Regions from separate parts of the Kribbella sp. CA-293567 genome, predicted to be linked through region 1. Evidence: riboswitches for the same ligand, from Rfam matches in the RefSeq annotation. Region 1 holds a riboswitch; each other region holds the start of a gene.
The links. A riboswitch is a leader RNA that binds a small molecule or an ion and turns the genes downstream of it on or off. The one in region 1 is predicted to bind cobalamin.
Positions count from the first base shown of each region.

Region 2: linked by a shared signal. The riboswitch ahead of OX958_RS20390 (VWA domain-containing protein) and the one ahead of OX958_RS12380 (ribonucleoside-diphosphate reductase subunit alpha) in region 1 are both predicted to bind cobalamin.
Region 3: linked by a shared signal. The riboswitch ahead of OX958_RS33550 (ABC transporter substrate-binding protein) and the one ahead of OX958_RS12380 (ribonucleoside-diphosphate reductase subunit alpha) in region 1 are both predicted to bind cobalamin.

Region 1 covers NZ_CP114065.1:2,577,658-2,581,934, reverse strand. Annotated here, with positions in the region: gene OX958_RS12390 (DinB family protein) at 62-643, shown strand; gene OX958_RS12385 (multidrug transporter) at 901-1,407, opposite strand; cobalamin riboswitch at 1,495-1,616, shown strand; gene OX958_RS12380 (ribonucleoside-diphosphate reductase subunit alpha) at 1,808-4,277, shown strand, end outside.
Region 2 covers NZ_CP114065.1:4,442,576-4,446,852, reverse strand. Annotated here, with positions in the region: gene cobN (cobaltochelatase subunit CobN) at 1-961, shown strand, start outside; gene surE (5'/3'-nucleotidase SurE) at 1,005-1,760, shown strand; cobalamin riboswitch at 2,116-2,258, shown strand; gene OX958_RS20390 (VWA domain-containing protein) at 2,330-4,277, shown strand, end outside.
Region 3 covers NZ_CP114065.1:7,221,196-7,225,472, reverse strand. Annotated here, with positions in the region: gene OX958_RS33560 (MFS transporter) at 1-780, shown strand, start outside; gene OX958_RS33555 (hypothetical protein) at 792-1,763, shown strand; cobalamin riboswitch at 1,832-2,015, shown strand; gene OX958_RS33550 (ABC transporter substrate-binding protein) at 2,038-3,057, shown strand; gene OX958_RS33545 (FecCD family ABC transporter permease) at 3,054-4,076, shown strand; gene OX958_RS33540 (FecCD family ABC transporter permease) at 4,073-4,277, shown strand, end outside.

The sequences.
Region 1 (4,277 bases):
GATGAACAATTCGAACATACGTTCGAGAGCTGGACCAAATCGGGGAGTGTGAGGATCTGTGATGCCGGAGCCGTTCGACTGGGAGATCTTGCAACGGCCGTCAGCGATGGCGATGGTGCGTGGGCAGCTCGGCTTCAGCTGGATGGTGTTGTCGGGGCGGCTGGCGGCACTGACCGACGAGGAGTACTTCTGGCGGCCGAGCAGTGAGGCGCTGACCGTGGTCCGCCGGCAGTACGCGGGGCGGTTCAGGTCGCTGGGGTCGGGTGAGTGGGTGGCGCAGTGGCCCGACGAGCCGGATCACCGTGGGCCGCGAACGATCGCGTGGTTGATCGCGCATCTGACCGAGACGTTCTTCGAGCGCTGGGAGTGGACCTTCGGGTCCAGCCAACAGGGGCGGGCCGACATCACGCTGCACGGCAACGCCCAGGACGCGGTGGCGTGGCTGGCGCACTGGGTGGACGCCTGGCGCGACTCGATCGCCGAACTGGGCGAGGAAGAGGCGATGACCATCGGCTTGAGCCAGGCGACCGAGCTCGATGCGGCCGAGCCCTTCGGCCACGTCGTCCTGCGCCTGAACCGCGAGCTCATCCACCACGGCTCCGAGATCATGACGCTGCAGGATCTGCACTCCCTGGCGGCCTGACACGACACTCCCCCGATCCCCTGGCCGCCGAGGCGGAGGCCGCTCCGCCCACCGCACAGGAGCGCGTCTCGGCGGCCAGGCTCCACCCCGACCACCCGACCATCCGAGCCGGCCGACCACCGATCACCCGAGCCGGCCGGCCACCCGATCCGGCTGAGCCGGCCCCGATCGCCTGGCCACCAAGGCACAGAACTCCGACCCGCCGCTCCGGGGCGTGTCTTGGTGGCCAGGTCCCACACCTGGCCAGAGCGTTCAGCTCAAGAAGTGGTTCTCCGTCCGTCAGCAAGCAGGTCGGCGTACAGGTGGGACCGACGCAGCCGGCCAGTGCGCACCAACCGCCGGATGTCGGCGCGGTTGTCGTACATCAACTGCCAGTGGAAGTAGTTGACGTACTCCGCCACTGCCAACGCGAACAGCAACACACCGGGCAGCCAATCCGACCAGGAGTCCGCCGCAAGCACTCCGAACCCCACCACGACCAAGCCGAACACCAACCCCAGTTCGCAACCGAGCCGCAACCACCGGAACACCCCGATCCCGGGCGGCTCAGTCAACCCCGACCGGACCTGGTGACCCTTGACCAGCCAGTACGAGGCCCCCACCACCAACTGAAGAGCGAAAAGCGTGAAGCCGGCGAGATTGGCAGGCGCGGCCGGAGCGGCCCGGAGGACGAAGACGAGCCACCCGAACAGCACGATGTCGAACAGCTCGAACCCGGCCAGCATCCGCAGCCGGGCCAGCACGGCCGCCTTGGGAGTCCTCACGCGATCAGTCTGCCGCAGAGTGACGCAGCCGCAACAAAACACAAGATCTGCGACACGCGGCGACCTGAGACACAAGATGTGGTGATCAGGCGCTAGTGTTCTCACCGTTGGCCGACAGGGGAATCCGGTGTGAATCCGGGGCTGCCCCGCAGCGGTAAGCGGGGATCCTGCCCGTGAGCCCGAATACCTGCGGCCGGTGCGCGTGCCGCCGGCACGCGCTGTCCGAGACCTCGAGGGCGGGTCGCAGGGCGAGACAGCGGCAGACCGTCGGGTTGGCGTGCAGCGATGCGCGGGCAGCCCTCGGATGGAGTGTGGGCTCCTCGACGATCTGCGTCGCTCGTCCCGTCATGCGCTGTGCCCGGGTCCCGGTCGTCAAGAGACTCGCGTGGAGAGAGCGCTTGTGACCATCGTTTCTGCCAGCACAGCTCAGTCGGCTACCGACCAGGCAGCACCCCCGAACCAGCTCACCGTCGTACGGCGTGACGGCAACAGCACCGCCTTCGACCCGGCCAAGATCTCGGTCGCGCTCAGCAAGGCCTTCCTGGCCGTCGAGGGCGCCGACGCCGGCAACAGCCACCGCGTCCGCGACCTGATCGCCGACCTCACGACCCGCGTGGTCGAGGCGCTGACCAGCCGGGGTGACGCCCGGCGCAGCGTCCAGGTCGAGGACATCCAGGACCAGGTCGAGCTGGCGCTGATGCGAGCTGGTGAGCACCAGGTCGCTCGCGCCTATGTGCTGTACCGCGAAGAGCGAACCAGGGCCCGTACGCCGGAAGACGCGGCCGAGCTCAGCATCCAGCCGGTCATCACCGTCCGCGCGGCCGACGGCAGCACTGCTCCCCTCGACCTCGACCGGCTGCGCGTCATCGTCGCCGAGGCAGCGGCGGGCCTCGACTCGGTCGACGCCGAACTGATCCTCGACGAGACCCTGGGCTGCTGCTACGACGGCATCGCACAGCACGAGGTCGAGCTGGCTCTGGTGATGGCGGCTCGCGGCTATGTCGAAACGGAGCCGGAGTACAGCTTCGCCGCCTCGCGTCTGCTGCTCGACCAGATCCGTCGCGAGACGCTCGGCCGGGTGCACGGCGAACCACGGCAGGCCAGTCAGGCCGACATGGCCACGGCGTACGTCGACTACTTCCCGCAGTACATCCGGACCGGGATCGAGGCCGGGCTGCTCGATCCCGAACTGGCCACCTTCGACCTCGCCAAGCTGGCCGCGGCGATCAAGCCGGAGCGCGACCTGGACTTCGCCTTCCTCGGTCTGCAGACGCTCTACGACCGCTATCTGCTGCACATCGACAAGATCCGTTTCGAGTTGCCGCAGGCGTTCTTCCTCCGGGTCGCGATGGGCATCGCGCTCAAGGAGGAGCACCGCGAAGAGCGCGCGATCGAGTTCTACGAACTGCTCAGCTCGTTCCGGTTCCTGTCGTCCACGCCGACCCTGTTCAACTCCGGTACGACCCGCCCGCAACTCTCGTCCTGCTTCCTGACCACGGTCGACGACGACCTGGCCGGCATCTTCGCCGGCATCCGCAACAACGCGCTGCTGGCCAAGTACTCCGGTGGTCTCGGCAACGACTGGACCCCGGTCCGCGGCATCGGCGCCAAGATCCGCGGCACCAACGGCGAGTCGCAGGGCGTCGTACCGTTCCTCAAGATCGCCAACGACACCGCCATCGCGGTCAACCAGGGCGGTAAGCGCAAGGGAGCGGTCTGCGCGTACCTCGAGACCTGGCACCTGGACATCGAGGAGTTCCTCGACCTGCGCAAGAACACCGGTGACGAGCGTCGCCGTACGCACGACATGAACACCGCGAACTGGGTGCCCGACCTGTTCCTGCAGCGGGTCGAGGCCGGCGGAGACTGGACGCTCTTCTCCCCCGACGAGGTCCCGGATCTGCACGACCTGTACGGCGCGGCCTTCGCGACGGCGTACGAGAACTACGAGGCTGCCGCCGATCGTGGCGAGATCCGGGTGTTCCGCCGGGTCAGGGCCGTCGACCTGTGGCGCCGGATGCTGACCGTGCTGTTCGAGACCGGTCACCCCTGGATCACCTTCAAGGACGCTTGCAATCTGCGCTCGCCGCAGCAGCACGACGGCGTCGTGCACTCGTCGAACCTGTGCACCGAGATCACCCTGAACACCACCGTCGACGAGACGGCCGTCTGCAACCTGGGCTCGGTCAACCTGGTCGCACACCTCACCGATCGATCCAGCCTCGACCCTGGAATCGACAGCGCGCTGATCCGCGACACCGTCAAGACGGCCGTCCGGATGCTCGACAACGTGATCGACGTGAACTTCTACACCACGCCGGAGTCGGAGCGCGCCAACCAGCGGCACCGCCCGGTCGGTCTCGGCCTGATGGGCTTCGCCGACGCGCTGTTCAAGCTACGGATCCCCTACTCCTCCGACGCTGCCGTCGACTTCGCGGACAGCTCGATGGAGCAGATCAGCTACCACGCGATCGAGGCGTCGAGCGACCTGGCGGCCGAGCGTGGCCGCTACCAGACCTACGAGGGCTCGCTGTGGAGCCAGGGCATCCTGCCGATCGACTCGCTCGAACTCCTCCGGAGCGCGCGCAACGGAGATCTGACCGTCGACACCGGCCGGCGGCTCGACTGGGATGCGCTGCGGGGCAAGGTGCTGCGCGACGGCATGCGCAACTCCAACGTGCTGGCGATCGCCCCGACCGCGACCATCTCCAACATCTGTGGGGTCAGCCAGTCGATCGAGCCGATCTACCGCAACCTGTTCGTGAAGTCGAACATGTCCGGTGAGTTCACCGTCGCCAACCCGTACCTGGTCGCGGATCTTAAGGCGCGTGGGCTGTGGGACCAGGTGATGGTCTCCGACCTGAAGTACC
Region 2 (4,277 bases), 1.9 Mb from region 1:
GGCTTCCCGCCGCGTCACCGGTTTCGAGGTCGTCCCGCTGACCGAGCTCGGCCGGCCGCGGGTCGACGTGACGATCCGGATCTCCGGCTTCTTCCGCGACGCCTTCCCGCACGTCGTCGCCCTGCTGGACGAGGCGGTCCGTACGGTGGCCGCCCTGGATGAAGATGCCGACAGCAACTACCTGCGCGCGCACGTCGACGCCGATGTTGCTGCGGGCAATGATTTGCGATCGTCCACCGCCCGCGTCTTCGGCTCCAAGCCGGGCTCCTACGGCGCCGGTCTGCTGCCGCTCGTCGACGCGCGGAACTGGCGCACCGACGCCGAACTGGCCGAGGTCTACGCGGTCTGGGGCGGCTATGCCTACGGCAAGGACCTCGACGGCGCCGAGGCCCGGCCGTCGATGGAACGCGCCTACGCCCGCATCCAGGTCGCGGCCAAGAACGCGGACACCCGTGAGCACGACATCATGGACTCCGACGACTACTTCCAGTACCACGGCGGCATGGTCGCGATGGTGCGGCACCTGACCGGTTCCAACCCGAAGGCCTACATCGGCGACTCCGCCGTACCGGCCCAGGTGAAGACCCGGACCCTGGAGGAGGAGACCAAGCGCGTCTTCCGGGCGCGGGTGGTGAACCCGCGCTGGATGGCGGCGATGCAGCGCCACGGGTACAAGGGCGCCTTCGAGATGGCGGCCACGGTGGACTACCTGTTCGGGTACGACGCCACGGCCGGGGTGGTCGACGACTGGATGTACGAGACGCTCACCACCGAGTACGTCGCCAACCCGGAGATCGCCGAGTTCTTCCGCAAGTCGAACCCCTGGGCGCGGCACGGGATCGCCGAGCGGCTGCTCGAAGCGGCCCAGCGCGGACTGTGGTCCGAGCCGAGCGCGGAAGCTCTCGAGACGCTGCGGACCGCCGTACTGGAAACCGAGGGGGACATCGAGGATCGCGGCTGATCGGACCGGCGCGGCGCCGCCCGGGGTGTGATTGGGTGGACACATGGCGTCCGAACAGCTCCGAGTCCTGGTCACCAACGACGACGGCTACGAGTCCCTGGGCATCCAGGCACTCGCGGCGGCCCTCGAGAAGGCCGGCCACTCGGTCCAGGTGGTGGCGCCGTGGGACGACCAGAGCGGCGTCGGTACTTCGCGCGCCGGGATGATCGGCCGCGCGGTCCGGTCGAAGGTCGGCGAGAACGGCTTCATCGGCATCGATGGAACGCCCGCGCTGGCAGTGACCCTGGCCCGGCTCGGCGCGTACGGTCCGTCCCCCGACATCGTGGTCTCCGGGATCAACAACGGGCACAACATCGGCCCGATCCTGCACTCCGGCACAGTGGCGGCCGCGCTGACCGCCTCGAGCCAGGGGTTGTCCGGACTCGCGATCAGCATCGATTCCGAGCAGCCGCAGTACGTCGAAACGGCCGGCCTGGTAGCAGCGGAAGCGCTCTCCTGGCTGCTGGAGCAGCCGGCCGGAACGGTCATCAACATCAACGTGCCCGACGTCCCGGTCAGCGAACTCAAGGGTGCACGCTGGGCCCGCCTGGTCGCGTACGACCGGTCCCGCCTGGTGCTGGAGAAGTCGCCGACAGGCGATCCAGTGGTCGGCCTGACGCTGCACGAGGCCCCCGGCGACACCGACACCGACGAGGCACTGCTGCTCGCGGGATACATCACGGTCACCCCGATCACCGGCGTCGGCGAACTCCCCGGCAACTCCGCCGCGGCACACCTGTCAACGGTCTTCACCAACTAGCGCTGCGGAGTAGCACCGCGGCCTGCTGCGTCGCGAGTCTGCCCAGGACGGCGACGGCTGGCACGAGCCGGAGCACATCGCCAAGCTGCTTCGTCGCGCGCTTCCCCAGGACGGCGTCGGCCAGCACGAGACGGGGTCCTGTCGTCGTTCGTGCTGGAACTGCTGGCGAGCATCTCGGTGATGCTCGCCGCGGTCGGTGTCGGGCTGGGGCACATCGTCGACTCGCTACATCGTTGACTTGCTCCATCGCGCGCCTGCCCAGGACGGCGTTGGCTGGTACGGGGATGGCGGTGTGCCCTTCGGCTGTCTGCCCGGTTCCCGGCGGCGCTCTACGGACTCCCCACCGAGTGGCCGGCAGACGATGTGGAATGATCGCCGGGACGCGCGTGGAGGAACACCGGTGACAGCCCTGTCGGGGCTGGATTCCGGGGCGGTCCCGCCACTGTGACCGGGCTCAGGCCCGGAAGCCAGGACATCCGCGATCGTCCGCCAGGGAGCGCTTCCGCGCGCCCGGCGTGCCAAGTGCCAAGGCGGGCGTGGACACCCGCGGGACGAAGGGAAGCACCGCCATGGGCTCTGCCCCGACCAGTTCGAACCACCAGCCGGCCCCGACCGGTTTCCCCTTCACCGCGGTGGTCGGGATGGACGATCTCCAACTCGCCCTGATCCTTGCCGCGATCTCCCCGGCGATCGGCGGCGTCCTGATCCGCGGCGAAAAGGGAACAGCGAAGTCCACCGCGGTCCGCGCGCTCACCGAGATCCTCCCGCCCGTCGAGGTCGTAGCAGCCTGCCGCTTCTCCTGCGACCCCGCCGCCCCCGACCCAACCTGCCCCGACGCCCCGCACCACCCACCCACCGCATCCCCCGCCGTTTCCTATGCCAACGCGGCTCCCGCGGCTTCCCTCGGCGGGGCGACTTCCGCGGCTCACGGCGTCGAGGCGGCTCCTACGGCTTCCACCGTCGAGGCAACTCCTGCCGCTCACACCCGTGACGCAACTCTTGCCGTTCCCACCGCAGAGGCGACTGCCGCTCACACCGCCGACGCAACTCCTGCGGCTCCCACCACCGACGCGGTTCCTACGGCTTCCACCGTCGACGCAATTCCCGCCGCTCGCATCGTCGCCGCGACTCCCGTCGTTCCCACCGCCGACGCGACTCGTGCCGCTCACGGCGCCGAGGCGGCTTCTGCGGCTTCCACCGCCAACGCGGCTTCTGCGCCTGACTCCGCCTCGGTGTCTATCCCCGCGGCAATCTCCCGCCCAGCGCGGCTGGTCGAACTTCCCGTAGGCGCCACCGAGGACCGCGTACTGGGTTCTCTCCATCTCGAGCGAGCGCTCTCCGAAGGTGTGACGGTCTACGAGCCCGGTCTGCTGGCCGCGGCGCACCGCGGGCTGCTGTACGTCGACGAGGTCAACCTGCTGCACGACCACCTGGTCGACGTACTGCTCGACGCCGCCGCGATGGGACGCGCGACCGTCGAGCGTGACGGGGTTTCGATCACCCACCCGGCGCGCTTCGTCCTGGTCGGCACCATGAACCCCGAAGAGGGCGAACTCCGCCCGCAGCTGCTGGACCGCTTCGGCCTCACCGTCGACGTCGTCGCCAGCCGCGACCCCGCCGTACGGGTCGAGGTGATGCGCGCCCGCCTCACCTACGAGGCCGACCCGGCCGCCTTCGTCACCAGGTACGCCGGTGCGCAGGCCGAGCTCTCCGAGCGCATCGTCAAGGCCCGGTCCCGCCTTGCCGACGTGATCCTCACCGACGCGGCGCTTCGCCAGATCGCCGAGATCTGCGCGTCCTTCGACGTCGACGGCATGCGCGCCGACCTGGTCACCGCCCGCACCGCGGTCGCCCACGCCGCCTGGTCCGGCCGGACGGTGGTCGAGGTCGAGGACGTCCGCGCCGCCGCCAAGCTCGCCCTGCCGCACCGCAAGCGCCGCAATCCCTTCGACGCGCCGGGCCTGGACGACGAGCAACTCGAGCAGGCGATCCAGAACAGCACCCCACCTGACGACGACCCGGACGGACCGGACGGCAACCCCGACGGCCCGGACGGTGGCGGCTCCGACAACGGTGGTGGCCCGGACAACGGCACCCAGGACGACGGCCCCCGCGACAACGGCTCCGACGGCAACGACCCGGCGAGCGAAAACAGCACCGACGACGCCACCGGCCCGCACCCCGACGCCGACCCCGCCAAACCGGGCAACCCAGGGAGCGCTCTCTCCGGCCCCGCGCCGACCGGCCAGGTCGCCGCCAGTTCCGAGCCCTACAAGGCTCGTCTCCTGAGCGTCCAGTCCGCCGGTGCAGGCGTCGCCGGACGCCGCTCGAGAGCGCTCACCGAGGTCGGCCGCGTGGTCGGCGACCGCGCGCGCGTGGGCCGCGAATCCGGCCGTCCCCATCTCCTCGCCACCATCCGCACCGCAGCACCCCATCAGCACGCCCGCGGCCGCACCGGACCAGGCCTCGCTGTCCGCGCCTCCGACGTACGCCTCGGCGTGCGCGAGGGCCGCGAAG
Region 3 (4,277 bases), 3.0 Mb from region 1:
GTCGGCACGGCGGGGGTGACCTGGGCGTTCGCGATCGAGCTGGCCGGCCTGGTGATCGCGACCGTCCTGTACGCCGGGCTGGGGTCGTACAAGACCAGTGAGCACAGCAGACCGCCGAGCCTGCGCGGGATCGGCGAGGGGATCAGCTACGCCTATCGCCGCAAGGACCTGCTGGCCACCTATCTGGTCGACATGGTCGGGATGTTCCTGGCGATGCCGATCGTGCTGTTCCCGGCCTTCGCGACCGAGATCCTGAAGGAACCGAAGCTGCTGGGGCTGCTCTACAGCGCCGAGGCGATCGGCGCGATGTGCGCCAGCCTGACCAGCGGCTGGGCCAGACGCGTGCACCACCAGGGCCGGGCGGTGGTGATCGCGACCATGGTCTGGGGCGCGTCGGTCGGCATCGCGGGGCTGGCGCCGAACATCTGGTTCGCGGTCGGCTTCTTCGCGATCGCCGGGGGCGCCGACATGATCTCGGTGCTGTTCCGGTCGGTGATCTGGAACCAGACCATCCCCGACGAGATGCGCGGCCGGCTGGCCGGGATCGAGATGCTCGGCTACTCCCTCGGGCCGCTCGGCGGTCAGGCCCGCTCCGGTCTGGTGGCCGACGCCACCAGCGTCCGGACGGCGATCGTCAGCGGTGGAGCGCTCTGCGTCGTGGGGGTGGTCGGCACGGCGGTCTGGCTGAACGAGTTCTGGCGTTACGACTCCCGCACCGACGAGCACGCCGTCCGCGAGCGCGAACTTCGCACCGAGCCAGGACCTGGGTCCAAGACGTAGGCTCTGTCACCATGCGTACCCGCTCGGTAGTAGCTCTGCTCGGCAGTACTGCGCTCCTGGCCGGCTGCGGCGGTCCTGGCGGCGAGACCGCTCCTAGCGTGCCGCCACTCGTCTCCATCAGCACGACTCCGACCGAGACCACACCTACGCCGAGCGAGACGCCCAGCAGCCCGCCCACCGCGAAGGTGGCAGACACCCTGTGCACGCGAATGGACCAGACGCTCGTGCAGAGCGCCCTGGCCGCCCCCGCCGTACAGATTCAGCTGAAGCCGGCGCCCGCGGAGTTCGGGTTCCCGTCGTACGACGTGTGCCAGTTGAGGCTCAGCACGAGTGCCAGCGGTCCCGTACTGCGAGTCGGCACCTCTGTCTTCCCGTCGACCCCGGCAGACCTCGCTGCGGCGCGGAAGGCCTACGAGGCGACCAAGGGCGAGGCTGCCAAGGTGGTGACGATCGGCCAGGGTGGTTTCGGGACCAGCCGGTTCGTGGTGTTCCTGCTGGAGGGCAAGTTGTTCAAGGTCAGCGGACCGCCCGCGACGCTGGCGAAGTACGTCGTACTGGGGGAGGAAGCGGCTCAGCAGGCCGACGGGTTGCCGGACAGCGAGCCGCTGATCATCCGGCCGGAGTGCGAGCGAGGCACCAAGTCCGCCGCGATCGCGATGGGCGTCGAGGCGGCCATCCGCCGCGACGGTGAGACCGAGGCGGGCGACATCGTCTGCGGCTGGATCACCAGGACCCGCGTCCTCTACTCCACGGTCCGTCGAGTGGCCGACGCCGAAGCCGTCATCGCCCCCACCCGCAAGGCCGCGACCTCCCAGTCGGTCCCGCTGGGCGACGAGGGTTACATCGACACCGCCAGCGGCCGCGGCGTCATCCGCGTCGGCGCCGACAAGATCGTCGACCTCGTCCCCCTCCCGGCCGGCACCGCCGACAAGGACGACATGGTCGCCTTCGCCCTCGCCATGTCCGGCCTCTACACCCGCTGATGCGCCCCGGCCGGCAGCCGTGCCGGCTGGACGACAGGGCCGCTTCCTGCGACGAGGTTGCAGGTGGGTTACCTTTACCGCGTCGTGGTGTTCGGGAAACCGGTGTGATGCCGGTGCGGCCCTCGCCACTGTGATCGGGATGTTCCTGGGTGATCCGGAGACGGAGACCACTGGCCTAAGTCGGCTGGGAAGGTCAGGCCCAGGGATGCGGTACCCGTCAGCCAGGAGACCGGCCACGGCGTGTCACACCGTCCACGAGGTGCTGGAGGCGCGCGTGAAAACGCTGGCTGCTGCTGTTGTCGTACTGTCCCTGGTCACCGGCTGTAGCGGAGCTGCCGCGCAAGCGGGGCCTGCCGCCGATGCGGTGACGGTGAAGAACTGCGGGGTCGACGTCACCGTCGACGGCCCGCCGAAGCGGGTGTTCGCGGCGTACCAGCCGGCCATCGAGATGGCGCACGCGCTGGGGATCTCCGACCGCCTGGTCGGTACGGCGTACCTGGACGCGGAGGTGCTGCCGGCGTACGCCGCGGCGCAGCGCGACCGCAAGTACTACCAGAACCTGCCGAGTCGCGAGGAACTGCTCAGCCAGGAGCCGGACTTCGTGCTCTCCGGCTTCAACGACGTCTTCGCCAGCGCCGGCAGCGACGGCAGTTTCGGCACCCGCAAGAGCCTGGCGGACCTCGGTGTCCAGACCTGGATCTTCGGCCCGCTCTGCCCGACCGCGGACGGCAAGGGCGACGAGGCGATCGACCCGGCGACGGTCTCGATGGACAACGTGTACGCCGATCTGCGCGACCTCGGCAGGCTGTTCGGTGCCGGCGAGAAGGCCGAGGCCGTGATCGCCGACCAGCAGCAGCGGATCGCGGCGGTGGAGGCGAAGGTGAAGGGCGCGGACCGGCCGACCGTGGCGATCCTCCGGCCCGGCCTCGAGGGCGGTGGCCTGACGGTGTCCGGCGGCCCGGACTTCGGCACGGTGCTGATCCGACAGGCCGGTGGGGTGAACGCGTTCGCCGACCTCACCTCGAAGCGGAACGTGAAGATCAGCGTCGAGGAGTTCATCAAGCGTGATCCCGACTACGTCCTGATCAGCGGCTGCTGTGAGGCCGACCTGACCGAGGCGAAGGTGCAGCCCGACGTACAGAAACTGCTGGCCAACCCTGCCTTCGCCAACTTGAAGTCGGTGCGGAACAAGCGCGTCGTGCCGTGGCTGTTCGCCCACCACTCGGCCGGCGTCCGTGGCGCCGGGTCGACCGAGCTGATCGCCAGGATCATTCACCCCGATCTGGTCAAGTGAGGTCCGAGCCGGCCCTGCTGCGGCACGGTGGCTCCCGAACCGCCGGTCTGCTGGTGGCGGTCGCCGTGCTGCTGGTCGCCGTGCTGCTGTCGATGCTGGCCGGCAACCAGTGGTTCGGGCCTCACGACGTGTATGTCGCGGCAGCCGACTTCACCGGCTCCGACACGGACCGGGTGATCCGCTACCTGCGGTTCCCGCGGACCGCCGTCGGCGTGCTGGCCGGAATGGCGCTGGGCCTGGCCGGTGCCGTGATGCAGGGCATCACCCGCAATCCGCTGGCCGATCCGGGCATCCTCGGCGTCAACGCCGGAGCGGCACTGGCGATCGTGGCGGCGATCGGGCTGCTCGGCGTCCAGTCGTTGACCGGCTATGTCTGGTTCGCGATGGGTGGCGCGCTGGTGGCCACGGTCGTGGTCTACCTGGTCGGTTCGGCCGGCCGGGGCGGCGCGACTCCGGTCAAGCTCGCACTGGCCGGTGCCGCGTTCTCGGCGCTGCTCGGATCGGTCACCTCGGCGATCACCCTGCTGGATCTCACCGCGCTGAACGAGTTCCGGTTCTGGGTGGTCGGGTCACTCACCCTGGCGACCGGTGGGATCGTCGTCCAGAGCCTGCCATTCGTTGCCATAGGCACCGTTTTGGCGCTGTTGCTGGGCCGTTCGCTGAACCAGATCGCACTCGGGGAGGAACTGGCAGCCGGCCTCGGCACCCGCGTCGGTGTGGTCCGCGTCCTGGCCGCTCTGGCGATCGTGCTGCTTGCCGGTACGGCGACCGCGATGGCCGGACCGATCGCGTTCGTCGGCCTCGCCGTACCGCACGTCGCTCGGGCGCTGGTCGGCGCCGACTACCGCTGGATCCTGCCATGGTCGCTGGTCCTCGCTCCGACGATGCTGCTGCTCGCCGACGTGGCCGGCCGGTTCGTCGCCCGGCCGGACGAGCTGCAGGTCGGCATCGTCACCGCGCTGATCGGTGCGCCGCTGTTCATCGCGCTGGTCCGCCGACGGAAGCTGGCCGAGCTGTGAAGGCGCTGCGGATCGGGCCGGTCTCCACCCGGATCGACCTGACCAGCATCGTGGTGACCGTGGTCGCGCTGACGGCGACGGCGGCGATCGGCGCGGTGTCGCTGACGATCGGCGACTACGAGATCCCGCTGCCGAAGGTGCTGGACACGCTGGCCGGCAACGGATCGCTGATCCTGACCGACGTCGTGGTCAACAACCGGC